DNA from 3 places in the Syntrophomonas erecta subsp. sporosyntropha genome. Region 3 is predicted to be linked to each of the others. Evidence: riboswitches for the same ligand, from Rfam matches in the RefSeq annotation. Region 3 holds a riboswitch; each other region holds the start of a gene.

The links. Region 3 has a riboswitch for molybdenum cofactor ahead of ACZ5Q0_RS08265 (fibronectin type III domain-containing protein). Riboswitches for the same ligand answer to the same signal wherever they lie in the genome.
Region 1: another riboswitch for molybdenum cofactor. It lies ahead of ACZ5Q0_RS09280 (RCC1 domain-containing protein); the one in region 3 lies ahead of ACZ5Q0_RS08265 (fibronectin type III domain-containing protein).
Region 2: another riboswitch for molybdenum cofactor. It lies ahead of ACZ5Q0_RS12820 ([FeFe] hydrogenase, group A); the one in region 3 lies ahead of ACZ5Q0_RS08265 (fibronectin type III domain-containing protein).

The regions. Positions count from the first base shown of each region.
Region 1 covers NZ_AP042459.1:1,894,507-1,905,009, forward strand. Annotated here, with positions in the region: gene ACZ5Q0_RS09245 (acyltransferase family protein) at 1-230, shown strand, start outside; gene ACZ5Q0_RS09250 (glycosyltransferase family 4 protein) at 356-1,552, shown strand; gene ACZ5Q0_RS09255 (WcaI family glycosyltransferase) at 1,558-2,817, shown strand; gene gmd (GDP-mannose 4,6-dehydratase) at 2,822-3,871, shown strand; gene fcl (GDP-L-fucose synthase) at 3,864-4,796, shown strand; gene murJ (murein biosynthesis integral membrane protein MurJ) at 4,789-6,357, shown strand; gene ACZ5Q0_RS09275 (mannose-1-phosphate guanylyltransferase) at 6,378-7,379, shown strand; molybdenum cofactor riboswitch at 7,656-7,773, shown strand; gene ACZ5Q0_RS09280 (RCC1 domain-containing protein) at 8,147-10,503, shown strand, end outside.
Region 2 covers NZ_AP042459.1:2,631,952-2,642,454, reverse strand. Annotated here, with positions in the region: gene ACZ5Q0_RS12825 (iron hydrogenase small subunit) at 1-194, opposite strand, end outside; gene ACZ5Q0_RS12820 ([FeFe] hydrogenase, group A) at 208-1,371, opposite strand; molybdenum cofactor riboswitch at 1,649-1,769, opposite strand; molybdenum cofactor riboswitch at 1,825-1,946, opposite strand; gene ACZ5Q0_RS12815 (AAA family ATPase) at 2,406-5,165, shown strand; gene ACZ5Q0_RS12810 (TerC family protein) at 5,222-6,025, opposite strand; gene ACZ5Q0_RS12805 (YbjQ family protein) at 6,546-6,860, shown strand; gene ACZ5Q0_RS12800 (HRDC domain-containing protein) at 6,875-7,030, shown strand; gene ACZ5Q0_RS12795 (CAP domain-containing protein) at 7,213-7,986, shown strand; gene ACZ5Q0_RS12790 (PucR family transcriptional regulator) at 8,314-9,549, opposite strand; gene ACZ5Q0_RS12785 (IS3 family transposase) at 9,695-10,503, opposite strand, start outside.
Region 3 covers NZ_AP042459.1:1,689,140-1,699,642, reverse strand. Annotated here, with positions in the region: gene ACZ5Q0_RS08310 (ABC transporter substrate-binding protein) at 1-198, opposite strand, end outside; gene ACZ5Q0_RS08305 (lytic transglycosylase domain-containing protein) at 304-867, opposite strand; gene coaE (dephospho-CoA kinase) at 906-1,508, opposite strand; gene ytaF (sporulation membrane protein YtaF) at 1,582-2,217, opposite strand; gene mutM (bifunctional DNA-formamidopyrimidine glycosylase/DNA-(apurinic or apyrimidinic site) lyase) at 2,299-3,105, opposite strand; gene polA (DNA polymerase I) at 3,119-5,731, opposite strand; gene ACZ5Q0_RS08280 (zf-HC2 domain-containing protein) at 6,038-7,060, opposite strand; gene ACZ5Q0_RS08275 (RNA polymerase sigma factor) at 7,096-7,677, opposite strand; tRNA gene ACZ5Q0_RS08270 (tRNA-Leu) at 8,356-8,440, shown strand; molybdenum cofactor riboswitch at 8,832-8,950, shown strand; gene ACZ5Q0_RS08265 (fibronectin type III domain-containing protein) at 9,177-10,503, shown strand, end outside.

The DNA.
Region 1 (10,503 bases), 210 kb from region 3:
AAAAACTATCCTACCTTGGCATTAATTCTCTAATAATACTAGCGTTGCATTTACCGCTAAGCTACAGATTTATTGAAAGACTTTTACGGGTATTTAAACTAAATGAATATGTAGTACAAGACAGTGTGATAGGTATATTGTTTACCGTTGTATCAATCATAATCTTATTGCCGTGTATACAAATTATTAATAATTATTACCCAAGCCTGATAGGTAAAAATAAGTTGTAATTTTCGATTAGCTAAACATCATAAACACGCATTAGACAAAGGTGTATAAGGTAAAGCAACTAATCGAAATTATTATGGCAAGTAATTTTAAGATAAGTGTATTTCTATACTGTGGGTGATTAAAATTGCAAATACTTCAAATACATAATTTATACCAAAATCCTGGTGGCGAGGATGTTGTGTTGGATATGGAGAAAAAGCTATTAAGCCAAAAAGGCCACCAAGTTAAACAGCTTCTAGTCAGCAATAGGGATATTAATATTTCGCGAATTACATCGGAGGTTAATTTAGCTCTTAATACTATGTGGTCGAGGAATAACTATCGCTATGTTTATAGCGTTTTAAATAATATAAATCCTGATATAATCCATGTTCATAATACATTTCCATTACTTAGCCCGAGTATATACTGGGCAATAAATAAAAAAGGAGTACCCATTGTCCAGACCTTACACAATTATCGCTTAATATGTACAAATGCATTATTAATGCGTGATAATATGCCATGCACCGGCTGCGTAGGACATTTACCTGTCCAAGCACTAAGGTATAAGTGTTATAGGAATTCATTAGCAGCAACGGGTACAATTGTAGGAATGCAGGTTTTACATAGAATAATGGGGACATATAAAAAAAAGGTAGATGCTTATATTGCATTAACTGGGTTTGCTCGGTCGATAATGGCTGCGTCAGGGTTACCAAGGGAACGGGTATATGTTAAACCTAATTTTATTTATAACTCCAAACTACCAATAAAAAATAAAAGAGTAAACAAAGTTGTTTTTGTAGGCCGCTTATCACCAGAAAAAGGTTTGGATTTATTACTTAATGCCTGGAAGGCTCTTAGAACAAAAGAAGTTAACTTAGTTATTATTGGTGATGGACCTGAGGAAAAAGTACTTAAAAAACAATTTAGCGATTTAAATAATGTTGAGTGGAAGGGTTGGTGTAACAAAGAACAGATATTTAAGGAAATGGCAACTGCAAAGTTTTTAATTATGCCATCACGCTGGTATGAAACATTTGGTTTGGTTATTATTGAAGCATTTTCGGTAGGATTACCTGTTATAGTTCCGAATCATGCGGGATTTCCTGAAATAGTAAAAGAAAACGAAACAGGATACTTATTTACACCTAATAGTATTGAATCACTAAAGGATAAGTTAATTGTTGCTATAGATTTAGGGGCTGAAGAGTGGCAGGTAATGAGCCAACGGGCCCGTGCTGAATATGAGGCGAAATATACGCCGCAGATAAACTATGAAATACTAATGAATATATATGAAGATGTTATTAGAAAAAAACGGGTTAATAAGAGGTAAGAAGAGTGAGATCTTTATGCATTCTGATTTATGGTCTTAACTATTATCCTGAACCTACCGGAACGGGTAAATATACAGGGGAGATGGCTGCCTGGTTAGCTAGTAGAGGACATCACGTTGATGCTATTGTTGCTCCACCTTTTTATCCTGCCTGGCAGTTAAGTGAAGATTATAAAGGGCTAAAATTTTTTCAAGAAAAAATAAATGGGGTGAACGTGTACCGCACCCCTCTTTATATTCCTGAGCCTGATAAAATTTCCGGAAAAACGCGTATTTATCATGAAACTAGCTTTTCGAAGAATGCGGCCAGATGGTGGTTTAGCAAGGGAATTAATAAAAAATATGATGTAATGATAGCAATTTGTCCTCCTTTACAAATTGGAGTTTATCCGTGGATATTTAGTAGTTTGCGTAAAATACCCTGGGTTTTCCATATACAAGACTTGCAGGTAGATGCAGCGTTCCGACTTGGTATTCTCAAGTCTGGTGTAGCTGGTAATGCCCTTTATAAAGTGGAGAGTTTTTTGCTTTCTAAAGCTTCTCGGGTTTCTACTATTACTGAAGCGATGAAAAAACGAATAGTTGCTAAAGGAATACCAGAGGAAAAGGTATGGTTATTCCCTAATTGGTCTGATATTAATTTTATAAAGCCAATGCCACGGGAAAATTCCTTTAGGAAAGAGCTGGGATTAAACCAGGATATGTGTGTATTAATGTATGCGGGAAACATGGGCGAAAAGCAGGGGCTAGAGCTAATATTAGATGCAGCAAACAGTCTTCGTGAAGATAAGCGTTTAAAGTTTATTCTTATTGGCTCAGGGGCTGCACGTGGACGTCTTGAAAGTAAGGCAAAAAAATTGAATCTGACTAGTGTATCATTTTTACCTGTTCAGCCCTGGGAACGTGTTCCAGAAATGCTTGCAGCCGGTGATATACACTTAGTAGTGCAAAAGAGGGAGGCAGCAGATATTGTTATGCCTTCAAAGCTTACTAATATACTAGCGGCGGGGAAGCCCTCTGTGGCTACTGCTGATCCGGGTACTGCTCTTTATGAAACATTAAGTAACCATAAGGCTGGTGTAGTAGTACCTCCTGAGAATACCGAATTATTTGTATCAGGTTTAGTGCAGCTAATTGATTCACCTGAACTAAGGGAAGAGATGGGGAAAAACGCACGCAATTATGCTGAACAATATATAGATAAAGAACAAATTCTTTTAGATTTTGAAAAAAAACTTTATTCCTTGGTTAGGGAAAGGGGCTAAAAAGTTGAATAAAAAAGCATTAATTACCGGAATTACTGGCCAGGACGGATCTTATCTAGCTGAGTTTCTGTTAAATAAGGGGTATGAAGTACATGGCATTATTCGTAGAGCTTCGACTTTTAACACTGATAGAATAGATCATATTTACAAAGACCCTCATGAAGATCAGGTAGAGTTGTTTCTACACTATGGAGATCTTACTGATGGTACAGGCTTACGTACCATACTGGAAAAGGTCCAACCTGATGAGGTATATAACCTTGCGGCGCAGTCCCATGTTAAAGTATCTTTTGAAATGCCTGAGTATACAGTCGATTCAGTTGCCATGGGAACACTACGTTTATTAGAAGCAATAAGAGATTACCAGCAGCGTGTTGGGAAGCAGGTTAAATTATATCAGGCAAGTTCTTCAGAAATGTTTGGAGCGGCAAAACCACCACAATCGGAACTTACCCCATTTTATCCGCGCAGTCCTTATGCATGTGCCAAAGTATATGCTTATTGGCAAGTGGTTAATTACCGGGAAGCGTATAATATTTTCGCATGTAATGGTATTTTATTTAATCATGAGTCACCCCGACGCGGGGAAACATTTGTAACGAGAAAAATTACTCGTGCGGCAACTCGGATAAAAATGGGATTGCAGGATAAACTTTATCTGGGAAATTTAGATGCTAAAAGGGACTGGGGTTATGCTGGAGATTATGTGCAAGCTATGTGGCTGATGCTTCAGCAAGAAACTCCTGACGATTATGCAATTGCTACCGGAAAAACTCATTCAGTGAGGCAATTTGTAGAAAAAGTATTCGCGCATTTAGGCCTAAACTGGGAGAATTACGTGGTAATTGATCCTCGTTACTTTCGCCCTACTGAAGTAGATGCTTTATTAGGAGATGCCAGTAAGGCAAGGCAAAAGCTAGGGTGGGAACCTAAAGTTGATCTGGACCAATTAGTAGATATGATGGTTGAACATGATCTAGAGCTTGCCAAACAGGAACGAACCCTGAAAGATGCCGGATTTAATATTGTACAGCGGGGTGTAGCGAATGGATAGAGATGCGAAAATTTACGTAGCAGGTCACCAAGGACTGGTCGGATCAGCCATTCTAAGAAAACTAACTAGTGAAGGTTATACTTCTATTCTTACAAAATCCCATAGCGAATTAGATTTAACAGATTCAGCGGCAACTTTTGATTTTTTTAATAGGCAGCACCCGGAGTATGTTTTTTTAGCTGCGGCCAAGGTAGGAGGAATACTTGCTAATAACACATATCCGGCGAATTTTATTAGAGAGAATCTTTTAATAGAAACTAATGTAATTGATTCGGCCTATCGTTTTGGAGTTAAAAAATTACTGTTTTTGGGTTCATCCTGCATCTATCCGAAATTTGCTAAGCAACCTATAAAAGAAGATAGTTTATTAAGCGGTATTCTGGAGGAAACCAATGAAGCCTATGCTATTGCCAAAATTGCCGGGATAAAAATGTGTCAGGCCTATAATAAACAGTACAAGGCTAATTTTATCAGTGTTATGCCGACTAATTTATATGGGCCGGGCGATAACTTTGATTTAGAATCGTCACATGTTTTACCTGCTTTAATACGTAAATTTCACGAAGCTAAATTACATAATCAAAAATGTGTTACAGTTTGGGGGACGGGAACACCCAGGCGTGAGTTCTTACATGTTGATGATTTATCAGATGCTTGCGTTTTCTTAATGAAGAATTATGATAGTCCTGAAATTATAAATATTGGGTGCGGGAAAGACATTACTATTAAAGAACTAGCAGAACTAGTTAAAAATATAGTAGGATATACAGGCTCAATAGTGTTTGATGATAGTAAACCAGACGGCACGCCTAGAAAGCTATTAGATGTCAGTAGATTATACAGTTTAGGATGGCAACCTAAAATTTCTTTAGAAGAAGGAATCAGATCAACTTATAAGTGGTTTACAGACAATTACAATGGATAACACTAAAAATAATGTTAAAGTTAAAGATTTATTAATCAATACTACTATTATCTCCGCCGGCACCACCACCAGCAAAATTCTAGGCTTTATCCGTGAAGTAGCCATCGCTGCTTTTTTCGGTGCCTCATATTATGTGGATGCCTATTTAGTAGCTCTGATCATTCCTCAGATGCTGTTTTCTGTAGTAGGGGGATCGCTAACTACTACAGTTATACCCCTTATAACTGAATACAAAGAAAAAGAAGGACGCAAATCTGTTCTCAGCCTGGTTAATTCGGTTACTACTTTTATGGCGGTTCTGATAGCCATAATAATTTTGCTGGGGGAGCTTTTTGGTGATATTTTAGTGAATTTAGTTGCCCCTGGGTTTAGTGGACCGGCACATTCTTTGGCCGTAGACTTAAGTAGGATTATGTTTCCCATGATGCTATTTATGGGTTTAATGGGGATGGGAACCGGAATCCTGCAGAGCCAGCGGCGCTTTTTTTATCCGGCTTTTATCGGTATACCTAACAACCTAATAATAATAGCTTCCATATTTATCCTGGGAGGGGCCTGGGGGATAAAAGGTCTGGCTGTGGGCACTCTGGTAGGGGCTATCAGCCAGTGGCTTTTTCAGGTACCAGATCTGCGTCGGGCTGGGTTTAGATACCAACCAGAAATAAACTTTTCTCACTCAGGTTTTCGTAAAATGGGTTTATTAATTTTGCCGGTTATTGTAGGGAGCGGAGCTGGTCAGATTAATCTACTAGTTGACCGTATGTTGGCTTCTGGCTTAGTGGAAGGAAGTATTGCTGCTCTTAATTATGCCACTAAGCTTAATGGTATGGTTTACGGTATCATTGCGGTAGCGGTAGCCAGCGCTATATACCCCGAGTTAGCTCAATCAGCCGTTGTTAAAGATAGCAAAACCTTTCTAAGCTCGTTGATACGTTCTTTGAATGGTTTGTTACTAATAATTATGCCTATTACGGTAGGAATCATTATTTTAAAAGATCCGGTGGTGCGGATAGTGTTCCAGCGCGGAGCGTTTGACGAGGCGGCAGCAACGTTAACTGCTTTTGCGTTGCTTTTTTATGCTCTGGGGCTACCGGCGATGTGTCTTAGGGAGATTGTTTTCCGGGCTTTTTATTCCTTACAGGATACTAAGACTCCTATGTTTATTGGATTGGGGACCGTAGCTTTAAATATAATACTTAACATTATTTTGGTGAGATATTTGGCCCATGGGGGTTTGGCCTTGGCAACGTCTATAACCTTTTGTATTAGCTTTCTGGTACTTATGTGGTATTTGCGAAAAAAGATTGAACATATACAGGGGAAAAATCTGATTATAACTGGTTTAAAAATAGTAACTGCTGCGGGAGTCATGGGAGTATGTGTGTATTACCTTTACAATGTACTGCAAGGGTTTTCCACGATAAGTTTCAAATGGGATTTAATCAATTTCATCATATGCAGTCTGGTGGGGGCAGTAGTATATTTTATAATCATAAAACTACTCAGAATCGAAGAAATGGAATGGATAATTAATAAGGTGTGTATGAAGCTGGGAAGATAAGTTGCGGGAGGGAGAGTTTAATGATCTCAGTAGTCCTGGCCGGTGGGCGGGGAGTTAGATTGTGGCCGGAAAGTACTGATAGCCGGCCTAAGCAATTATGTGATTTTTTTGGGCAGGGTAGCCTGCTGGTTATGACCTTGCAGAGACTAAAACCACTAGGTACGGTTATAGTAGTTTGTGGTCAGGATCAGGAAGGATTAATCAAAGATGATGTTAGTCATTTAGATGCGAAGATCCTGTCGGAACCGGTAGGCCGGAATACTGCTCCAGCAGTTGGTTTAGTCCTGTCGCAAAAGCTAATTGATAATAAAGAAGTAATTGGAGTTTTTCCAGCTGATCATTACATAAAAGATGATGACGAGTTTTGCCGGGTGGTGAGAAAGGCGGAAGAACTTGCCCGGAAAGGGTTTCTGGTTACCATAGGTATAAAACCTGAAAGGCCGGAGACCGGGTATGGATATATAGAACGTGATGCGGGTAAAGAATCTTATCGAGTAAAAGCATTTCATGAAAAGCCGGACCAGCAAACTGCGGAGCATTATATTAAAGCAGGCAATTATTATTGGAATGCGGGAATATTTTTAGCTACCGCCGAGGTATGGGGAAACCTTGTGGAAAAACATCTGCCCCAATTATTTAAGAACATTGCCAAGGGTAACGATGATTATCTAAATGCTTATCCGAGTTTTCCAAGTATTTCGATTGATTATGGTATAGCTGAAAAGTGTAGTAATATGGCAGTCATAGTAGGTGATTTCGGCTGGAATGATATCGGAAGCTGGGAGTCACTGGCGGAAGTATTGGAGAAAGACGAAAACGGCAATTCCGTAAATGGAAATGCTTTAGTTGTAGATAGCTCCGGTTGCCTGGTACGCACCAATGGCAAGAAGGTAGTTGTGTTCGGACTTAATGATATAGTTGTAGTGGAATGTGAGGATACAGTTCTAGTGTGTCCTAAGAGAAAATCACAGGATATCAAAAGGTTGGTCGAAATGATTGAACCAAATAAATCCTGTCTATAACAGCTCTTTGCTTTTCCTCGGGTAAAGTTAAACTATATGGCAGATTGCAAGATTTGATCAAATTGTGTAGTTTATCGCTAAGATTGGGAATGTTAGTAGGCCGGGACTTTTTTAGCATCTCCGGGCCTGGTCAGAGTATCTAATTCTGCCAACGAAAGATCCCGGAATAATATCCTCCAATGTCGGGAAATAAAGATTAATGATAAATTTATTCTTATATTGCATTATTTTGATTTTACGTTTAGAATTGTATACAAATAGATTGTGCAGTAAAATTACATAGAACTTTTCCGAACTTAAGAGCCTAAAGCAATGCCATGGGTTTTAAGTCGTTAGGGTACGTCGGGAAACGGACGTGCCTCCCATTGTGGAAAGGAGAAGCCGTACTTCGAATAATTCTTGGGGCGAGTCTGTTTTCACATGACTCGCTTTTTTGTATTTTTGTTCGCTGCATATTACACTACACACATAAACCACTTCTTTTTGATATATTTGTGACACATCCTTATAGCATATCTTTAAACATATCTTTGTAATATATTTGAAATAACTATTCAGACCCGGCGCTGCTTTTCGCCGGGTTTTTTAATGGACCTTAAAACTAAAAATTACCTATTATCTGTCTATGGCAAAATAAAAATACATTTTTGAAACCAAGAATGATAAAGTGTCGGATTTATACACTTTCCGACCAGATTGTAAGGAATTGGGGAAGGGAGGCTGGCCTATAAGTGGGAGCATATTAACAAAATCACCTGCCGTACTTTGTGAAACTAGGGAAAGGAGTGTTTTGGATAGTGCTAATTAGGAAAAAAGGTTTAGGCAAATTAGCTTTATGTTTAATGCTAAGTCTAATCCTGGGCTTAAGCGGGCTGGTAATGCCTGCAGCGGCTTATGCGGTTGATGAAATACCGGTAGCAGCGTTATCTGAAATCGAGGATGTGCTGGATTATCAGTTACTAGCAGATCCCGTTATAAACGCTGATATTAATGAAAGCATGGATCAGCCTGTGGATCCTAGTCTTAGTGATGAAGGGGACGGGAGTTTAGCCAGTGATGATGTAGTAGATGGCAAAGACCCAAAGGTGGAAGATAATACAGTTTCCAGCTATGACATTGCTCCCGAGCCTAAGACGGTTTCCGGTGCTGGCGATTCTGAGGAACTAGTTGAGACTACGGGTGATTCTGATGCTAGTGGGGCTCTTGAAGCAGAACCCCAGACAGGGGCATCAGATGTAAGCATCACAACAAATAACGGATTTGAAGAGGATGCTGAACTGATCTCTACTAATTCCCATGACTTAATAATGCCTGCAGCTGCTGGTTACGAGGTTAAGATAATCGGGGATGGGGTCGAAAATCCTATCACTTTAACCAAGGACGATTTGGAGCAAATGGAGCAGGTGTTTTCAACTTACAGTTCGATAAACACCTGGCCGACCAAGAAATGGTATACGGCAGAAGGAGTTAAGCTAGCGGATCTTTTGGATATGGCTGGAATTAAACCTGAAGCCAAGTTAATAACAGTTAAATCAACTGATGGTTATAAGATGACATTCACTCGTAAAGAACTGTTGACCGATCATCGTTACTATTATCCTGGGCTTAAGGAAAACGCCCCATATGACGGCTCAATACCAGGTTCACCGGACTCTGCGGTCAAAGTTGATACCATTTTGGCCTTACAAAGTATAGACAGCGAAAACCCAGAGTACATGAGTGATCAAGTTGCACCTTTGCTAGTTTTTGGACAGCGGTGGGTTACGGAACAGACTAATCATGCTTTTGCAAAGTATGTAGGTACAATTGAAGTTTCTACTGCAACTCCGGAAAAATGGGCTAACCCGACGGCGACACCAGCCAGCGGAACTGTAGCAGCAGGTACCGGGGTAAAACTGAGTAGTCCTAATAATGATGCTGATAAAGTTCATTATACCACCGATGGCAGTAATCCTACTTATAAAAGTCCCATGTATAATTGGATTGCTTCTCGCTGGTGGTCATCCCGGGAAGATGTCCTGGATGAAATAAATCATCCGATTGAAATAAATGAGGACACGACCATTAAGGCGGTAGTAATTGGTATAGGTAAGGACGACAGCGATATTGTTAGTCTTGATTACAAGGTAGCAGCGCCGGAACCAATAGTATTTACCGTTGGCGGGAATGCTGTGGAGGCATCCTATACTATGGCTGACTTAAAAGCTATGCCTGCAACCATAAATATTTATGGGAATAAATCCTGTAAAGGTGTTGCTTTACCGGATCTGCTGGAGGCCTTGAATATCAATGATAACACCTGGACAGTAAAGGTTATTATGAAAGACTCTCCTAATGGTGTTACCCTTCCAGCTTTCGATGAGTCTGCCAGTGATTATCTGCTTACCTATGAGATCGACGGCGAGGCCATCGTAGTCGATGGTAGTAATTTAACTCCTTTACGTATGTACTTTGATGTCAATAATAGCAAAATGAATTACAAGCATGTAACTGGTCTTACAGTTACTAAACCGGAAAGTGCTAATCCCCCGGTATTGGTAGCCGCTACAACTGATAACACGGTGGGCAACTCCATAGTAATCACCTTTGCAGATGATGAAACCTGGAGAACAGCGGTTACTGAAGTTAAGGTGAATGGTACTATACTGGCCAGCGATAAATATACAGTAGCCGAAGGTAAGCTTACCTTTGATGCTAGTATCTTTGAAGCTGCCGGAGATTATACCATTACTGTCAAGGCAACTGCTTACCAGGATGCCACTGTAACGCAGACGATGGTAGAATCAGCGGAATCTAATATACCACCAACTTTGACTGCAAGTACCAGTGGTAACACTGTAGGTAACCCCATACGGATTTTCTTTACTGATGATCCGGAGTGGAGGAACGCTATTACGGAGGTAAGCATCGATGGTACAAAACTTGATGCTGAGCAATACAAGGTGACCACCGGTAAGATCAGTATTATAGCGGGATTGTTTACAGAGGTTAAAGTTTTTAATATTACTGTTAAAGCCAACGGTTACAAAGATGCTAGCGTAATGCAGGAGATAGAGGCAAGACCCATGTGTTTTGTAACCGAAGGAAAGGGTAACATGGTTTATGTGAGTGGAAGGAATAACCA
Region 2 (10,503 bases), 940 kb from region 3:
TTTCTTATAGCCATTTTTTCATCCAGACTGTAAAGTCCCGCCGCCCTTTCAGAAATGTAGTCGGAACTGGCGGCAAAAACGTCTACCCCAATTTTGGCCATGACACCTGCAAATATTGCTGTTACGGCCAGCATACCAGTACCTTTAACAAACTGCCTTCTGGTAATACCAGCTTTTTCGGAAAATATGCTCATTCTAATCCCCCCCTCAGTAGGTGTCTCTTCTTATCGGTTGTCCACCGCCGTTAATGCAACCACCGGGACAATTCATGACTTCAATGAAATGATAGTTACTACGTCCATTAAGAACATCTTCTATAATGTTGTCTACATGTTTGATACCGGTTACAATGCAGACATTAACTGGAATTACTTTACCAAGTTGTTTAACCGGGATTTCTACCGTGGCTTCCCGTACGGGCTGCATGCCTCTAACAGCTTTAAATTCAACTTTATCGAGGATTTCACCGCTTAAAAGTTCGTAAGCGGTACGTAAAGCCGCTTCCATAACCCCACCAGTCGCTCCGAAAATAGTAGCTGCACCAGTTGATAATCCAATAAAACGATCAGCTTTTTCATTTGGTAAAGAAAGGAAATCAATTCCAGCTTCTTTTATCATTTGGGCTAGTTCGCGGGTGGTAATCACTGCATCAACATCCTGAAAACCGCTGGCTATCATTTCCGGCCGGCTGCATTCGTATTTTTTAGCGGTACAGGGCATTACCGACACTACGAATATATCGGTCGGGTTAACCCCCAGCTTTTCTGGTAAATAAGTTTTAGCAATAGGGCCAAACATTTGCTGTGGAGATTTGGCCGAAGATATGTAGGGCAATATACGGGGAAATTTATCTTCGGCATATTTGATCCAGGCTGGACAACAAGATGTGAACTGGGGTAGAGGCCCTATGTCTTCATATCCTTCAACCCCCAGGGCGTTAAAAACCCGGTAAATGAGTTCGGTGCCTTCTTCCATGATAGTAAGGTCGGCAGTAAATTCGGTATCAAAAACCTGGTCAAATCCTAGTTTTCTTAGGGCAGCATACATTTTTTCCTTTACATTAGTGCCGGGAGGTTGTCCGAATTCTTCCCCCAAAGCCACCCTAACTGCAGGGGCTTCCTGTACCACTACAGTTTTGCGCGGATCTTTAAGAGCCTGTTTGACCTGTTCTACCATACTGATATCTTCTATGGCCCCGAATGGACAGCTTATCAGACATTGTCCGCAATTAATACATTTACCCACATTAATCTGGTGCTTCTGGCCTAAGGTACCACTGATAGCACCAGTAGGGCAAATGAAGGAACAATGGTCACAAGCTTTACATTGGCTTGTAACCTTGATAATGCCCTCACTGACTACTGTGTTCAAATCAATCCCTCCCCATTGTGTAGTCTATCAGGCTATTTTTGATAAACTATGTCACCTCCTTGTTAATGATTTTATCCTAGACTTCGGGGGAAAATAACTTCCCCCGCTAGTGGAGGATCTTATTATATGTTCCGGGATTATTTATAAGTAAAATTAATCCCGGTGATTTTTAAAAGGTACCCGCTTGCGGGGATGCAAGCGGGAAGAAAAAGATTGGGATTGAATAAAAAATAGTCGCATCTGGTAAAAAAGACACGACTATTTATTACCTGTTTTAAGCAGGTTGGTCATATCTCCTTTCCAAAACACGGGAGGCACAACCGTTTCCAGGTGCACCCATCGGCCCAAAAACCATAGCCTATAGCCACAGGCTCAGAGGCTCGGAGAATTATTAAATTATAAATTAAAATAAGGACAGCACGTTTTGCAAAAAGAGCATACGAAAGCTGTCCTTTTATTTCCTCTTTTACTCCTTTCCAAAACACGGGAGGCACAACCGTTTCCAGGTGTACCCATCGGCCCAAAAACCATAACTTATCGCCACAGGTTTAAAGGGCTCGGAGTTTATATTTAGTTTGGATAAGTTTAGCATAAATGGTACTATTAATCAACACTTTTTGGCAATATTTATGATAGCTAATCTTTTTGGTTCCTGCCGTATCTTAAATAAAAAGCAGTTTTGCAAACGTTTGCCCGCAGCTTCTTGCTATCAACTCCTATATATTAACCTATGTTCTTTTGAACAATTAATGCATCTTTTCATCTGGATGCATAGATATAAAATATATAGCCCTATTAGAAGGGGAGAAAGGCAAAGTAAGGGGTTAGGCAAAACCTTCCCACCAAAGGTAATTTAAGGGCTGCTTAAGAAAGGGATTTCCTTTTTTAGCAGCCCTTTGTTAATGAAATATTCCAATTAAACTGGATTTCATTATAAACTAATAGTATGTATAGAAAATCCCCAACCGGGGAGGGGAGTGGTACCAGGTTTAAAATGAGGGGAATCATGACTTATAAAAGGGGAGGCGAAAATAATGGACCAACTCATACAGGTATGTGGTGACCCTACAGTAGATTGGTTTAGAATCCATAACGAAGATATCATTGTACGAGGCGGAGTATATTACTGGAAAAAACAAAATGAGGTTTCCAGGGTACGATTAAGTTCAAATCCAGGGGGAACCGCCATGATCCTCCGATTGCTAAATGAAATGATTTCTGAAAAATTGGCTAGAGTTGAAGGAGTAACCATAGATGAGGAGTTACTGAATAGACCTAAGGATAATAATATAACGACCTCCTGGACAGTGTGGAAGGATTTTGTTAACCCAGGTTTTGTCCATAGCTCTTTTCGTTTAGAAAAATGGCTTGAATTTGAACCAGGTAACTGGGATTATGCTTCGGCAAAGCTAAATGGCTATCCAGATTTATTAATAATTCATGATAGTGATCTGGGCTTTCGTAATAATAAAGAGGGATGGCCGGAGGTTTTATCTGACGATTCCGGAGAAAAACTACCTGGTGATATTATATATAAACTAGGTCAATATAATGATGATCCTAGCAATCCTTTGCTTGCTAGGATTGCTGAATTAGGGTTAGCAGATAAAACCACCATATTAACTACTTTAAGCGACCTGCGTTCCTGTGCTGTCAAGATAGGAATATCATTGTCATGGGAAAGGATGCTAGACGAGGTAGTTACGGCTGTATTCAGTACGCAGTGTCCTTTTGTTGACCAGGAAGGTAAACATTTAAAATATAAACAGGTTATTGTTAGTATTGGTGCTAGTGGGGCTGTAATTGTCGGCAAGGATAAAAGCACCTTAATTTTTGATCGCAGTGGCCAGGAAGGTGATTTTGCCAGCCTGTTTCCCGGACAAATTATGGGTTACAACACATGTTTAGTAGGGGCACTGGCGGCTGACTGGGCTCAAAACCCGGAAACAATAAATTGGACCCAGGCGACCTGTACTGGAGTTAAATTAGCTCGTAAACTTCATGTTCTTGGTTATGAAGTTATCGAGTGCGATGGAAATAAACATCTGCAATTCCCGGGTAAAGCCATTGCTAAAACCTACTGGGAGTTAAGATCTACTGAAAAGAAAAAAGAAAGTGTGCTCTATAAGCAGATTGGTGATTTGGGAACCTTTACTCTGGAAAACCATATCCTAACCAGTAAATTGAATCGGGACAATTGGACTATTCTGGAAGAAACTTTACTAAAACAACAGCAAGCTGAAGGATTCTCACACGATCCGCAGAGCGCTGTCAATGAATGTGCCAGAGACATTGTTATTAAAGGAGCCCTGGAAGCCCTAGCTGATGTTCCCATCGAAACAATCGGTGCCTGGTCCAGTGCAGACCGGCAGGAAATAGAAGGGGTACGCAGCGTAAATAATGCCATGAAGGATTATCTGGGAATAAAGAATCCGGAGTTACCCCTTTGTGTTGCGGTATTTGGGCCTCCCGGATCAGGTAAATCTTTTGTGGTGAAAGAAATAGCCAAAGGGCTGGGTATAGCGGAAGATGCTCAGTTAACATTTAACCTTTCTCAATTTGAGTCTTACGAAGAGCTGCAGACCGCCTTTCATCAGGTACGAGATCTTAATTTAAAAGGCAAACTGCCTTTGGTATTCTGGGATGAGTTTGATACACCTTGTGCCGGACAGCCCTTAGGATGGTTACGCTATTTCCTGGCTCCCATGCAGGATGGAGTATTTACTGATCAGGGAGTTTCTCATCCTTTGGGTGGCGGTATTCATGTTTTTGCAGGTGCCACTAGATATTCTTTTCAAGATTTTCAAATGGGAGACAACCTGGAGGATCGTAATGCTAAAAAGCCAGACTTTATCAGTCGATTACGTGCCTATATAAACATCAAAGGAATCAACGGAGATCCGAACACAGTGGAAGATAGGCTTTACACGATCCGCAGGGCCTTTATTTTAAGACAATACCTGGATACTTATGCCCCTCAGATTAAAACCGATGATGAGTTTGAAATCGAAGCCGGCGTTCTGGATGCTTTCTTAAGGGTAACTAAGTATTCTCATGGTGCCCGGTCAATGGAAAATCTGATTAAAATGAGCAGTATAGCTGATAAACGTAAATTTGAATTATCATGTTTACCACCTGATCATATTTTAGGAATGCATGTAAATGTTAAAGAATTTAATGATTTAACCTATTTAGGACACCGAGAAATGCTCAGAATCGGTGTTGTAGGACATACCAAGCTGGATCAAAGCCAGATAGCTAAATTAGAGCAAGCCGTAGATAAAGTGATTGGTTTTATCGAAAATCGTGTACCCAAGCACTATATGACAGTTTACTCTTCATTAGCAAAGGGAGCTGACCGTATGGTAACCCGTCAGTTATTAAACCGGAAAGCATCCCAGTTAATAGCGATATTGCCGATTTCTAAGGATAAGTATATAGATGATTTTGGCCCATCTGACGATTATCGTGTCGATAGTGAGGGAGCAGCACTACGGCAGGAATTTAAGTACTGGTTATCACAGCGAGCCATTGAAGTTATTGAAATGTCTCCTTCACCTACCCGCTGGGCTGCATACCTTAAGGCCGGGCACTTTATTGCTGAACAAAGTGATATTCTAATTGCAGTATGGGACGGGCAAAAGCACCAGAATTCAGTTATCGCCCCAATTGTCGATAGAGCCGAACAACTCAATAAACCTATTTGCCATATCTGGGCAGATAACTACAAAGCAGGTCCCCCCCAGACCAGTATAGGACTAAAGCTCGGAGAAACAACCTACAAGAATTTCTAAAAAAAGGAAGCAAAGGGGCGGTCCCTTTGCTTCCTTTCCTTAGTATTTATAAATATTTATACTGCCTTTTTAATCGCAGCTGCATTTTGTACCGTTTTTGATTCATCTTTGGATAGGAACCATCCTGCTACAGCGATAGTTATTAAAACTAACCAGAAAGTTATTTTCCAAACTGGTGAATGGGGTATAGTAGGGGATAGGACATGTAATCCTGGGTGGGCCAGCGAATGAATTGCCAGTTTAACCCCCACCCATCCTACAATTAGATATGCAGTAGTTTCTAATCCTGGTTTTTGTTTTAGCAGGCTTATTATATATGTAGCAGCAAATCTTACACAAATGAGACCTATAAAACCACCTATAAAGGCGACTAAGAATTGAGCACCATCCATACCGCCAATGTTAGGCAGATTTGTAACCGGAAGGCTAACCACTAATGCTATAGCAGCTAGAATAGAATCTACAGCAAAGGCTATATCAGCCAGTTCAACCCTTAATACCGTTCCCCATAAGCCAGGGGCTTTTTTAGATCTACATTTAGTTTCATCCTTAGCATCACCGGGTTTATTATCTTTAATATGACTTTTATAAATATGACTAACAGCGATAAACAATAAGTATGCTGCTCCTATAGCTTGGATTTCCCATAGATCAACTAGGTAGGAGATAACAAAAAGAGAGGTAAAGCGAAATACAAATGCTCCAGCCAGTCCATAGAACAATGCTTTTTTAGTTTGTTCATCAGGTAAATGCTTAACCATAACCGCCATTACTAAAGCATTATCAGCAGCTAATAAACCTTCTAAGGCAATGATTATTAACAATGACCAACCATATTGAAATAATAAAGCCGATTCCATTATATAGCCTCCTTACAACTAGCTAAATTGTTTAGTAGGAACAAAAAACGGCCCTCCATTTCTGTGCAAAATAAAAAAACCTATGGCACTACATAAGAATGTGCCATAGGTCTCGTTTAGCAAAATAAATACTTTGCCCGATAATACCAGACAAAAAATTGACGAGATTGTTGATATTATCCGCTGAACTACTCCCCTATGTTCTTTTGTTATAATAAACCAAATTTTTGTTATTTTCAATAGGGTACTATTTTTTAATTGAATCCACATTAAGCGGGTCGGTTAACAATCAACTATATCTGTCTTTATTTATAGATTTCCCACGTCTAAAGATCGGCATTTTCAATAAGTAATGTCACTAAAGCACCTTACTAATACTTTTACCCGCGACAATTTTTTAACCTAGTGAGCGGCTGACTGTTTCAGGCTAGGTGGACTTAGAAAATTTTGTATAATGATCTTCGGCTTATGATAAGATTATGATAATATATTTTAAAATTGAAAAGGAGGATTTTCATCTATGATTCTGACAACTACACCTGGTATAGAAGGCCAAACCATCCGTGAATATATGGGCCTGGTGGCTGGTGAAGCCATTATGGGCGCCAATGTAGTTAGGGATATATTTGCTAGTATCACCGACATTGTAGGGGGACGCTCCGGTGCTTACGAAACCAAACTAAGCGAAGCCCGCCGGATTGCTATTGATGAAATGACCGATAAGGCCCGTCGGCTAGGGGCCAATGCTGTGGTAGGTATTGACCTTGATTACGAAGTAATCCGAGACGGGATGCTGATGGTATCCGCCAGCGGTACTGCAGTGAAAGTCGGTTAAGTTGCCAAAACAGGTTGCCGTATTATATATATACCAATGCTCAGCTCGAAGAAATTATTGCACTAATGCCGGAAACATGTCAGGAATTAATGCAGATTAAAGGTTTTGGAGAAAAGAAATGCAGTAAATACGGAGATGCTATTATAAATATTGTTAATAAATTTAAATAAAAACCAGATTAAACGTGATGGTGCCATAAACCACCTACTAAATCCACTGGCAAGTTTTTCCGGCAAGTGTGTTCATTGCCCAATACTCCCTTAATTAACCTATCTTGGATTAATACTGGTAGAATTTTCAACTAGCCATACGGTAATATATTCAGTTAATTTAAGGAAAAGGAGGTATGGCTATGAAAAAAATTCTAGTACCTGTTATAGCCCTTTTTCTTATCCTGGTACCCATACATAGTCTCAAGGCTGAGACAAATCAGGTATGTTCATCCCAGGGTACACGGCTGGTATTAAGGAGCGATTTATGTCGTTCAAGAAGTACCAGTGTCAAGCACCAATTCCCGACTATACGGATCCCAAGATGGGATAATGCTGATCAAAAGAGTGTAAGAGTAATCTACAACAGCAGAGGGAAAACATTGACCCGGGTTCCTTCACAAACAGTACCGGTGCCAAAGCAACCGACTTTTCAACCGAGTCCGGTTCCTGCAAAACCGGCACCTGTATCGACACAACCCTTGGCTCCAACACCTGCACCCGAGCCAACTCCGGCACCAGCACAGGAACCGGCAAATTTCTCTGCTATGCAAAAAGAGATGCTGGGTTACATAAATGCGGAAAGGGCATCTGCCAATTTGCCTTCGTTAACCCTGGACCAAAAGCTATGCCAGGGAGCCTATCTCAAGTCACGCGATATGGCAGTTAACGGATATTTCAGTCACACTTCACCGACCTATGGTAGTCCCTTTGAAATGATGAAAAGTCAGGGTATTACCTATAGGACAGCAGGGGAGAATATAGCTAAAAACACTAGTGTAAAAGGTGCCCATAATGCATTTATGAATTCAGCAGGTCATAAAGCCAATATTCTTAACCCGGGATTCGGTAAATTAGGGTTGGGTTTTTACCAGGAAGGACAGTATTTGTATGTTACCCAATGGTTTACAAACTAAAACTTATGAGCGGTAACTAAAAGGGAAAAAATCAGGGGGCAGTTTTGAAGCAAAATTGCCTCCTGATTTTATTACCAATGCTATGCCAGAGAGCCTATCTTCAAATCCTGGGACATAGCATTAATAGCGTTTTCAGCCACAAGTCACCGGCTCATGACAGTTGTCTTTAGATAACAAAAAGGGCGAACATAGCAAAAAGCTAGCGTTAAAATGCCCAAAATGCATTTTTAAGATGCGGTAGGTTTAATGCCAGGGTGGCCAGCTTTATAAAAGGGTATTGGTAGGGCTATTTTTAAGAATAACTAAATATCCAGCTAAATACTTATTTTAACCGCCAATATTGACCGGCTTAAACCCAGTTGATATTTCTTCTGCCTTCATAGTATCTAGGTAACCTGTAGCCTTAAGGGTATCCCACACCTTTATAGCAGTATACAATTCTACTCGAGTCTCCATTTGCGAAAGATCGACATTTAAAATCTGTTCAATTTTGTTCATCCGGTAGTAAAGAGTATTAACATGAATAAAGAGGCTGTCAGCGGTTGATTTGATATTTACGCATGAATCAAGTAATTGCCGTAATGTAGGCAGTAACTCACCTTCATTTTTACAATCATGTTCAACTAATAAACCTATCCTTTGTAAACAATAATCTTTGATGGCATGAACATCCTGGGAGAAAACACCATAATACACTCCTAAATCTGAAAACTTTTGAATTAGACTATTTTTACCGGTTAAATGAATAAGAGCAACAGTTATGCGAGCCTCATGGTAGCTTTTTAATATATTACTAAGCGGGTAGATTTGTCCTATGCCAATACAAATCCTAATTCTAAAGCGTTCCTCAACCATTACTTTATAATTAGTAATATTTTGCGGCAAAACAGCCTTAAGGTTGTGCCATTCTTTATCTCCCTCATAAACAGGAATTAGCATAATTAGACATTCATTACCTATAACCGGGATTATGTCATAGCCTTCTTTTTTAAAAAACTCATTAGAATATGACTTAAGCAGATGCCAATCAATTTCATCATACGCAGATTCTTTACGGACTAATAAAGCAAAATAGGATTCATAGATATTTAAATTTCGTTCACTTAATTGGAGAATATCTTCCATGCTAGAGGTACTTTGGCCTAAAAAGTATTGTTGAAGAGCTTTCTCGAAGGATTTTTTGTTTTTGTTCAATTTACAGAAGTAACACTTTATAGCTAATCTCGTTACTCTAAGAACCGAGAGGTAAGAAAAAATCTGGGGTTCGCGGCCTTTAACTACAACATATGCACTAGAGTTATTATAGTTAATACGATAATAAAGTGTTTTGCTTTTTTTATTAAAATAATACTCTCTACGCTTAGCTTGACCGGGAATATTGATAAAGAAATCATCAACACTAATATGACAATCACTTATCTCCGGATAATAAATACGCCCATTATAATCAGCAATTATTATAGACGTTTCCAGAGTTGATTCAAGATATGATGCAACAAAAGCTAAACCTTGGTCTAATACTCCTTCTATTAAAATATATAGGTTTTGGGGTTTATTAGACATTATGCCACCTCTTTTGCTTAATCATATTAGCCTAAGTAATTGCAAGAAACCGGACTGACCCCCTAATATTGTACAAAAACTCTTAATGTCTGGCTGATACTTAGAATTTGAAAATTTATATAAACTGGCTTTGCCAGGATCATTATTATACCCTTACAGACTGGATTTTTAAGGATTTCTGCTGTAACAGGTGGTACGCTTCATTTGGAGTATGATATTTCAAACTGGAATGAATCCGCACTGCGTTGTAGTCTTTTATGAATTGGCTTACCGTATCGTAAGCTTCGGCATAACTTTGGAATTCATGCTTGCTCAGACATTCTCCTTCTAGGATGGCATTGAAAGATTCAATGTGAGCATTTTTATTGGGTGTACGACAAGGAATACGCTCATGTTCAACGCCGAATTTAATACAGCTTTCATCAAAATGATGACTGATAAACTGTGGCCCATTGTCACTTCGGATGACTAAATCATCGGTTCCATATACCTGACGTTTAAACATGGCTGCCTGTACAGTACGTGCAGCATCCTGAGCATTACAGTTTAGGCCGATGTGGTAATCCACAATAACCCGATCAAACACGTCTATGATAGGCAGAATATAAAAGAAACGGTTTTCTCCAGTAATATAGCCGTATTTGAGATCGATTTCCCACAGACGATTTGAAGAAGTAATTTCATGGTTCCGTGCCAGTCGTCTGGGATGCTTTGCTTTAAGTTTACGCTGCGGTTTCAATATATCCAGTTCTTTACACAAACGATATACTTTCTTTTTATTGATGATAAGCTGGTATTTCCGTCTGAGCGCCCAGGTTAATTTGTGGTAACCATAGTATTCTCCTTCAGCGAAGATGAGTTCACAAAGCCATTCTTTAACCTGTTCATTGCTTACAAATCTGCCATCGTTAGTGCAGGTACTTGCAGTTGTCGGGTGGCCGCCTCTGTGATTAA
Region 3 (10,503 bases):
TAATAATTCTTCCTCATGATCATCCAACAGAGCAGGTTCTAAGGTGGATATCTCCCCTACCAATCCGGCATTAAAGGGCCGGGTATCCAGACTGGCAGTATATATCGCCTGGTTGTACCATAAAATTATGCCTACGGTAAGAATAATAAGGCCGATTAATGAGCCTAATAAAGCCATGCGCCTGGATTTTACAAACACAAAAAAATGCCCCCTTTAGCACATACTGTCTTGGGGACATTATATTAGGCAAACACCTTTAGTATTCCTTTTTTTGTTAATTGCCGGGGCTCTGGGATTAACTTTTTAGGTGTAAATAGCTCGATAAGCCTGATAGTTTTTCAGAACATTACGGACATAGTCCCGGGTTTCCGGGTAGGGTATTTTATCTAGATTTTCCGGGCTGCCATCCCACAACTGGTCAGCCACCCATTCCTGTACCTTTCCCCGGCCAGCATTATAGGCAGCAATTACCAGGGGAATTTGCCCACCAAATTGCCGGGTTAAATCAGCCAGATACCAGCAGCCTAGTTGGATGTTTAGGTCAGGATCATGTAGATCATCGGTATCCAGGGCTTCTATACCCTGCTGTTCTGCAATCCACCGGGCTGTTTCCGGCATAATCTGCATAAGTCCCCGGGCACCTGCTGAAGACTGGGCTGAAGATTGATATTTGCTCTCCGCCCGGATAATGGCAAAAACCAGGTAGGGATCAACCTGATTCCGGTAGGCTTCTGAAACCACTATATCCCGGTGAGGCTGCGGATAAAAAATCGTGATCCACTTGGGGAAAGTCAGGATCACAACCAAAAATACTAGCACAAATATCCATAATACCATGGAAAAACGCCGTCGCACATTTCTTTTCAAACTAAAACCCCCAACCTAAGTTGACTATTACAGCATATTTAAGTTGGTCGCAAACTATCATTGAAACATTTGGTTATGTAAGCTATAGTTTCCTCCACACTGTTCCGGTTATCAATTACAAAGTCAGCCCGGTTAGCCTTCTCATCCAGTGACATCTGGGCATTAATACGATGGAGGGCATCTTCCCGACTCATATTTTCCCGTTCCATCAGCCGGGATACCTGAGTTTCACCATCTACCCATACTACCCACACCTGGTCACAGATTTTCTCCATATTAGCTTCATATAACAGGGGTATTTCCAAAACCACTACTGCATCAGGGTGCTGGGCCTCAATAGCTTTAAGAGTATCCGTCAAATATTTTATAATCCGGGGATGGGTAATCCGGTTTAGTTCTTCTAGCAGTTCCGGATGTTTAAATACTATAGCACCTAATTTTTCCCGGTTTATCGTACCATTTTCATTAAGAACCTCCCGTCCAAAAACAGCGATAATATCATACCAAGCCGGTTGTTCCGGTTCAATCAAGGTATGGGCTACTTGATCAGCATCAACAATTATAGCTCCTAATTTTTCTAAAGTCCGGGATACGGTACTTTTACCACTGGCGATCCCCCCGGTTAAACCGATAATCTTCATCTTATCACCAATTCAGCCGTATTTTAAACTTTTGACTAACGTCCTTAAGTTGGAAGTGTATAACTTGCCATATTTACAATATTTGCATAATGCCTATGCCTATAAAAATACACCCTGACAGCAGGGAGGCTTTTTCTTTCAGGCGTCTGCCGCCTAGGGTGCTGCCCAGTTGTATTCCAGTGTTTACTAATATAAATTTTAACACACCGACCAACAGGGCAGTTAAAAAAATATTTAATCCGGTCATAGCCAGGCCTACCCCGGCTCCCAGGGCATCTAATGCTAATGCTACCCCTAAAAACATCGCCTCACGGAGGCTGATCTCACCGGAGGAATCCAGGTCCGCACTAGACGGTTCTTTAAGGATCTTAACAATAATACCCAAGCATTTTATACTAAAGGTAGCTATAGGTTCCTCTTCCGAACCATCCATATTATGAATCTTTTCCCGAAAGGCTCCCATCCAAAAGTATATCCCAATAAGTACCAGAAGTATGGAACCGATTATTGTAGCCCTGCGAGGGGATATAAAGGTAGCCAATCCGCTACCTAATACCATGGACAGGGTTACGGCCGCAGCCGAAGAAATAGCTATAACACAAAGAGGTAATATGGGGATACGAATCTTTTTGGCACCATAAGCGATGCCCACTAGGAAACCATCTGCACTAACTGCCAGGGCAAAAAGGAATGCCGCAATGAATTCCACTATTAGCCACTCCTATCCATTTTTCGTAGATATATACCTACTATATGGATAGGAAAATAAAAGTGTTACGCCGGCTACCTCTTAATTCTGACAGTGAGAACAGTAATGACTGCTGCGCCCGCCAATACGCTCCCGGACCAGCAGTTGCCCACAGCGGGGGCAAGGTTCATTAAAGCGGCCATATACATTAAGATAGTCCTGAAAACTTCCTGATTTATTATGCCCATCCCGAAAATCTCTAAAAGTAGTACCCCGAGCAGCAATTCCCATCTCTAGTACTTTTTTTATGGCCGCCACCAGACCCTCTATTTCCTGGTCAGTCAGCGAGCCAGCCGGACGGTTAGGCCGTATTCCCGCGGCGAAAAGGGCTTCATCTGCATATATATTGCCGATTCCGGCGATTAAGTTCTGGTTCAAAAGCAGGGTTTTTATTGCCACCTTGCGTCCTTTAATTATTTGAGCTAATAATGCTGAATCAAAGGCTTCTGAAAGGGGTTCTACCCCCAGGTGTTTAAAAAAGCTGGTGTGATCCCGGATGAACCAAATTCCCCCAAACCGGCGGGCATCCTGGTATACCAGGCAGATACCATTATCCAGGTGAATAATAGTGTGAATATGGGGCTGGTCCAGCGGGGAACCCTCTGGAAGCATATAAAAACGTCCACTCATACCTAGATGTACTATCAGGTTAAGCCCGTTAGCCATCACCAGCACCAGGTATTTTCCCCGGCGCAAAATATCCTGGATAGCACAGTTTAAAAGACAGTCCGGATCATATTCCTGAGCTCTGACTACTCCAGGATGTAATATTTCTATTTTTTCCATCCGGGCCCCTTGATTGTTTTTAATAGTCTGTCGTATAGTTTCAACTTCTGGTAACTCGGGCAAGCCCCTTCCTCCCCTACCGGTAGTCTTTCATATCATTCCAGTTAGGACCGGTTTTAATGGATACCTCCAAAGGTACCCGGAGCTGGCAGGCGTTTTCCATGCAGTCTTTAAGAATTCCGCATACCTGATCCACCTCGTCCCGGTGCACCTCCAGGATCATATCATCATGAACCTGTAACAGCAGTTTAGCCTTCAGGTCGTATTTTTTAAGCTCTTGCGACACCTTGATCATAGCCAGTTTAATGATGTCGGCTGATGTCCCCTGAATAGGAGTATTAAGGGCCATCCGCCGGGCAAAGGACTGGGTCATTTTATTGCGGGCATTCAGATCAGGCAGATAGCGGCGCCGTTTTAATATAGTCTCTACATAACCATGCTCCCTGCCAAAAGTGACAATATCCTCCATATAGCGACGGACTCCCGGATAACTATCCAGGTAGCTGTCTATATAGCGGCGCGCCTCCTTACGGCTAACTCCGGTATCACGTGATAATCCGAAATCACTAATACCATAAATAATGCCAAAATTTACTGCTTTGGCCCGGCGGCGTAATTCTGGAGTAACATCGGCCAAATCTACCTTAAAAATTTCGCTGGCCGTGCGGGTATGTATGTCAATCCCCTCTTTAAAAGTGGCAATCAAAGTTTCATCACCACTAATATGAGCCAGTGAGCGAAGATCAATCTGAGAGTAGTCAGCCGATACCATTATCCATTCTTCCCCGCTGGTAGTAAATGCCTTGCGAATACGCCGCCCTTCTTCATCCTTAATGGGAATGTTTTGCAGGTTAGGCTCCACACTGGACAGCCTGCCAGTAGCAGTCTGGGCCTGTTTAAGAATGGTATGTACCCGGCCGGTATCCGGATGAATAAGTTCCTGTAAGGCGTCCACATAGGTGGATTTTAATTTGGTCACCTGCCGGTAATAGAGAATATAAGAAATAATCTCATGTTCTTCAAATAACTCCTCTAATATTTCCGCCCCAGTGGCATAACCAGTCTTAGTTTTCTTTATAACTGGTAGTCCCAGGTCTTCAAATAGGACTTTGCCAAGCTGTTTAGGAGAATTTATATTAAACTCCTGTCCGGCCAGCTCAAAGATACGCTGCTCACTATTATGAATCCCGGTTTCTAATTCTTCCGCAATGATGCTTAAGGTGTCACGTTCCACCTTAACCCCGGTAAACTGCATTTCGCTAAGTACCGAAGACAGAGGCAGTTCCACCTGCTGGAGCAGATCCCTTTGCTGGTCTGATAGCCCCTGGTAAATGGCCTCATAGAGGGAGCGGATATGGGCAGTTAACAGAACCGGATCAGCCGGATCAATACTTATAGTCAGGTATTTAGCTAAAACTGCTGCCAATTCCTCACCCGCAAAAGTTGGATCATCAACATAGGCAGCCAGCATGGTATCTCCCTTAATCCCATCCAGCTCCACCCCGTAGCGTTTTAATAAAACCTGAGCAAATTTAGCATTATGCAGGTATTTTTTAATAGAACCTTTTTCTAACAAGGGACGCAGCCATTCTAATCTATACAGGGATTTTTCCCCGATCTCCAAATGATAGACGGTTTTTCCTTTCTCCAGATAAATATCCTGGAGCTTAGCCCACATAGGATGATGATAATCAGCCTTCACTAGCAGGGCTACTTCCTGTTGATCTTCTATCGAAGCTATAAATTCAGCTGTTATCTCCTCACTACCTAGCTTGACTACCGGAATTTCTTTTTCTACATACTCTTCCCCGGTATCCACACCCTGCTGTTCTAATGCCTGTAGTAGACTGCTAAACTCCAGTCTTTGATATAACTGGCGCAGGTTATGGTAATCCGGTTCTTTAACCTGGTAATCTTCCAGATTGCAAGGTATGTCGATATCGCGAATAATAGTCCCTAGCTCCCGGCTTAAAAAAGCTAGTTCCCGGTTTTCCTGCAATCGTTCCACCAGTTTTTTACCACTAACCTGGGCCAGGTTTTTGTATAAATTCTCCAGAGTACCATATTCCTTAATAAGTTTTGTAGCCGTCTTAATTCCTACTCCTGGTACTCCCGGTATGTTATCGGAAGCATCTCCCATCAGAGCCTTTATCTCTATAAGGCCTGGCGGGTCAACCTCATACCTTTTCTTCACGGCAGCTGTATCATAATGGTCGATTTCCGTAATTCCTTTACGGGTCATCATAACCGCAGTAGTATCGGAAACTAGTTGTAGGGTATCACTATCTCCAGTAACAATAACGGTTTCTATTCCATCTTCCTCAGCTTTTTTACTCAACGTGCCGATAATATCATCAGCTTCATATCCCTGTAGTTCCAGATAATCAATATTTAAGGCAGTTAAAACTTCCCGCAATAAGCCAAACTGTCCCTGTAATTCATCAGGGGCGGTGGCCCGGTTGGCTTTATACTGGGTAAACATTTCGGTACGAAAGGTTTTTTTGTCTTTATCAAAAGCCACCAAGATATGGGTAGGATTTTGCTCGCTTAACACTCGGTTTAACATGGTTAAAAAGCCATATACCCCATTAGTGTAGATACCCTCCCGGTTGTGTAACAGGGGTAGGGCATAAAAAGCACGATATAAAAGGCTGTTGCCATCGATTAGCATGAACCTGGTTTTGGACATTAATACTCCACCTCAATTAATTATTTATCTATGCAACACCGGCAAAGTTCCTTTTTGTTGTTTGCCCCGGCTGCACTACATTGTGAATAGTCTTTATCTCTAAAATCCGATAGTGATGTATATGATGTATATAAAATTCAATGGGCAGGAAGCTATTCCCTGCCCATTTTATTATACCCCTTATATGTTTTTTAACCGCCCAGCCTATTAGGTTAATAATGGGGAAGCCTTTCCGGCGGCCATATGGCTTATATAAAGCTATATAAATAGGTCAGGGCAATTATCCCTGACCACGAGCGTTTTCAGCTAGTTGTGTGTAACTGGTTCCTGGTTTAGCAAAACCTTTACCGTAACCAGATTCATATCCTGTTCCAGACTTGCTTTTTTATTCTGGAGAGCTTTTAAGCGGTTTTGGCTCTCTTCTAAATGAACCTGGTCTTCTTCACCAGGATTCTTCTTATCCTGTAAAGAGTGTACCTGGCCTTCTACCTCTTTAATCTCTTCCTGTAGCTGGTTATATTCCTGGGTAAGTTCTACCTTGCTGACGGTAGGCGAAGTAACCTCACCAATTTTTTGCAGTTCCAGCATGATATTATCAGCCTGGGCAGGGCTCACCTTTAAAGCAACCTCCCGGCTGTGTTCAGTAGAAGTCCCTACTATACCATTACCCTCTGGAGCTAATACCACCCCAGCCCCGTTAGCCTCAGCGATCTCTTTTATCTGCTTAATTGAACTATTGACATCCTGTACTTTAATACTAGTTTCATATAGATCGGCAACTTTTTTTTCTCCCCCGGCAGGTTTAGCCACTTTTGGCTTAGTACCATTATCTGAACTATCTAGTTTCTCATCATCCGTCATTTCTTCTGATGGGGTGGAAGTCTCCTGATTACTCCACATCTGAATCCTTTGTATAATATCTTCCACAGCTACTGACGGTGCAGATTTATTAGTATCTTCTTTATCCTGCCAAATGGAAGCTATGGTTCCCGCCGGCAGAAAACTACTGGCATAAATACCTAAAGCCAGTGCCAATACCGCTACCCCAGCTGCTATCCATCCCCGGTGACGAGGTTTTTGCAGGTCACGAGTTTTAATAATTCGTTTATTTTCCTGTAAAAGACGGCGATGAAAGTCCTGACTAAAGGACTCCGGCAGTGACGGTGTATTCACCTTAGACAGCAGGGATTGAATCAGACGAAGCTGCTCCAGATCATGGGTGCAGTTGGCACAGGTGGCCAGATGCTCCTCCACCGCCTGGGTTTCCCTGTCATTAGTCATCTTATCTATATAGGGTGATAGTAAATCCCTGACCTGTTCGCATTTCATACACCGTTCCTCCTCGTTTTGTTTGGACGAGGCGTTTAAGGTAAAAGTTCCCTCTCTAAGATTTTTTTTCTTAAAGCTGACCTGGCCCGGCTCAACCTAGACTTGACTGTTCCGCTGGAACAATCCAGGACCTCTGCTATTTCATCATAACTTAATTCCATCATATCTCTGAGAATTATGGCCGTCTTATGTTCAGGTTTCATTTCATCTAGTAGTTCCTGTATGTATTGGAAAAACTCTTTTCGTTCATATAATATGTCGGCCGTAGGAGATGTGTCAGGTATCTCTTTTTCAAACTCATCCCCATCTCTTGTGGCTACTGGTTCATCTAAAGACAAGGTGGGTACTCGTCGTTTTCGCCGGCGTAATTCATCTAAACAAACATTAGTAGCTACCCGGTAAAGCCAGGTACCAAAGCTGGAATTCCCTTTAAATGACCTTAAAGCTCGGTAAGCCTTAAGGAAGGCCTCCTGAGTCATATCATAGGCATCTTCTTCATTTCCCATATAGCGAAAAGCCAGAGTGTATATTTTGTTTTGGTATTGAGTGACCAGTTCCTCAAAAGCGGCCGTATCTCCTTGCAGGCTTTGCTTGATTAGCTGTTCTTCCATTGTCATAATTATACTTCTCCTAGTTTGAAAAGTATTAGGTCCTTTTAAAAAACCTAATGTATATTAATTAGCCCTTCTCCCCAGTACGGTGCAATAGAGGCTTGATATTATAGTCCGGCTACTGTAATAACCCTACCCGGACTTCTAGCCATGTTCCCTTCTTTACGATCCCATCAATATATTCCCATCTAGCAGCACCTAATGTAAGAAAATAATTAGAAAAGTTAATCTCAGGGGATTTGTGGGGATTAGATAAAAGTATTAGGGTCGTTAGTTTTGTCTTTATACTACATTTGATTCGTCATCTTGGGAACAAATCCTTTCGAATCAGTACTGCCTTCTTCTTGCATAATATGTATCAAACGGCTTAAGTGGATAATCATGTGGACTTCGACTTACTTTACCAGTAATTTATCTTTAGCTAAGAAAGCTTTACCTTATACCTACCACATTTTAATTGCCCCGCCAAACTATAGTTTAGCCTATTTGTGTAATAATATTGTTACAGGCCATTTGACAAAAAAGACCACTAACCTCGCCTATATTTAGATCAGCATGAGGTTGGCATATATTTTATTGCGGAGCTTATCCGCTTAATCCTACAGTAACTTAAAACAGTGGTCCCTTGACAACTTTCCTCCCGCACATTATAATTATCTTTGCGTTATAAGTAAAGGAAATCTTGCCAGAGTGTCGGAATTGGCAGACGAGCGCGACTCAAAATCGTGTGCCGCAAGGCGTGTGGGTTCGAGTCCCACCTTTGGCACCATAGGAATTAACAACTCTTGAGATTGCTAGCCAGGCAATTTTAAGAGTTTTTTTATTTTTCTCTACAGTTTTCTGCAAAAGAAAAGCACTTCCTTCTCAATCTTTTCTCAACTAAATATGAAAGTAGTTAGAAAATCACGTAAGGCTAACTTCCTTTAACTTACAATATCCTACCCGCCCCTATAATCCTGACTCCAATCCGCACTATAATCAACATATACCGTCTTTTCCTTTAGGCCACAGAATAATACCTGGTATTTAGCACTCCAGCTTAGGCCCACTTTATATAAATCATATTTTTGTAATTTTTGAAATTTTACCTAAGCAGGAATTATTTCTATTGTGTCGTATATTGTTATAAAGATGAATATCTGTCCATATAAATAAAAAATTTGAAATTACTTCTCCGAGCTTAAAGGCCTAAAGCAAAAAGCCATGGCTTCAAGCCGTTAGGGTACGTCGGGAAACGGACGTGCCTCCCAATGTGGAAAGGAGAGCCGTATTCCGAATGAAATTCGGAGCGAGTCTATTTTCACTGGACTCGCTTTTTTTATAGTCTTAGTCGCTGCTTGTTTGTACCAGTCTATCCAGACCCGGCACTCCTTGTGCCGGGTTTTTTTATTACGTTAAATCCCTGAAGAGGAAAGGAGGTTTAATTAAAACTTACACAAGATTGGAGGTAGATAAGTACTTTAAAATCTTTATTCCATTAAAAAAGATTGGGAGGCGAATAAGAATTGCGTTTAAGAGGCTCAACCAAGTCTAAAATCGCCATATTGACAGCGTTGGTATTTATGCTGTCCATGGTTTTTTCCGTACCGCTTGTGCAGGCCAGCGATACGGAAGGACTGACAAATGAGTTGTTAGAACTTGCAGCAGAAGGAACAACAGATGATGCAAATGTACTAGATAGTGTTTATGAAGCTGTTAACACTAATACAGGTGAAACAGCCGACAGTGACATCCCTGGAGAAGGTACTACCTCATTGCCGGGGAACACTGAAGCGGAACTCCCGCTGGAACCAGAGCCCGGTAATGTTGAGGCTGATGTTCCTGCCGAGGGTACTACCCCATCTCCAGAAAACACCGGATTGGAACCCCCGCTGGAGCCAGAGCCGGGTAATATTGAGGCTGATGTTCCTGCCGAGGGTACTACCCCATCTCCAGAAAACACCGGATTGGAACCCCCGCTGGAGCCAGAGCCGGGTAATATTGAGGCTGATGTTCCTGCCGAAGGTACTACCTCATCGCCAGAGAACACCGAATTGGGAACCCCGGATCTGGAGCTGGAGACGGATAAAGTAAATGAAATCCCTAACCTTAACAACTTCCAACCGATGGAGGCTTCAGGTCCAGCCGAACTGATTATCAGCGATGTTACTAATATCAGTTTCAAGGTGAGTTGGCCGGAAGCTGCGGATGCCAGTGAATATAAGGTAACGGTTAGTAATACTACAGGCGGTGAGACTACGAAGGTAGTGAACAATGTCAGTACGGGAAATCTGGAATATGTCGTATCAGGACTGGAATCCAGTTACCGTTATGACATCGTGGTGGAAGCCGTAGGTGGAACTTGGGCAGGGAATGGCAGTTTCCTGCAAGGTTTGGCGGTTACAACCGCCCCCAATACACTCGTGCTTAAACCAGGCGCGCCCGGAACTAACGGTAATTATACTTTTGAACCATTAGCCAATCCGGACAGTGAAAACGTTTACGAAAAGTTTTACACTTACCAGGGTGATATCAATATAGCTAATGATCATTTTACCTGGTATATAAAGAAAGGTCTTAATAATGGTCTACCAGCAATTAAAGATAATATCCGAGCGTTCCGCCTCTTCAATTTAAGCGATAAAGAGGAAATTGAATTGGATTATGGAAGCGATGAGGATTTTGCAAAAGTACCCCAAAATCCAAATAACTGGCCACAGCCAACTACCATTAATACTGGTGATTTCATTGTGTGCTGCTACTCAATAAGTGGAACCTGTTTTTCTTTTGAAATTAACCTAGCTAATAAACTGCAACCAGGAAAACAGTATGAAATTACCCTCGACCCGCAAT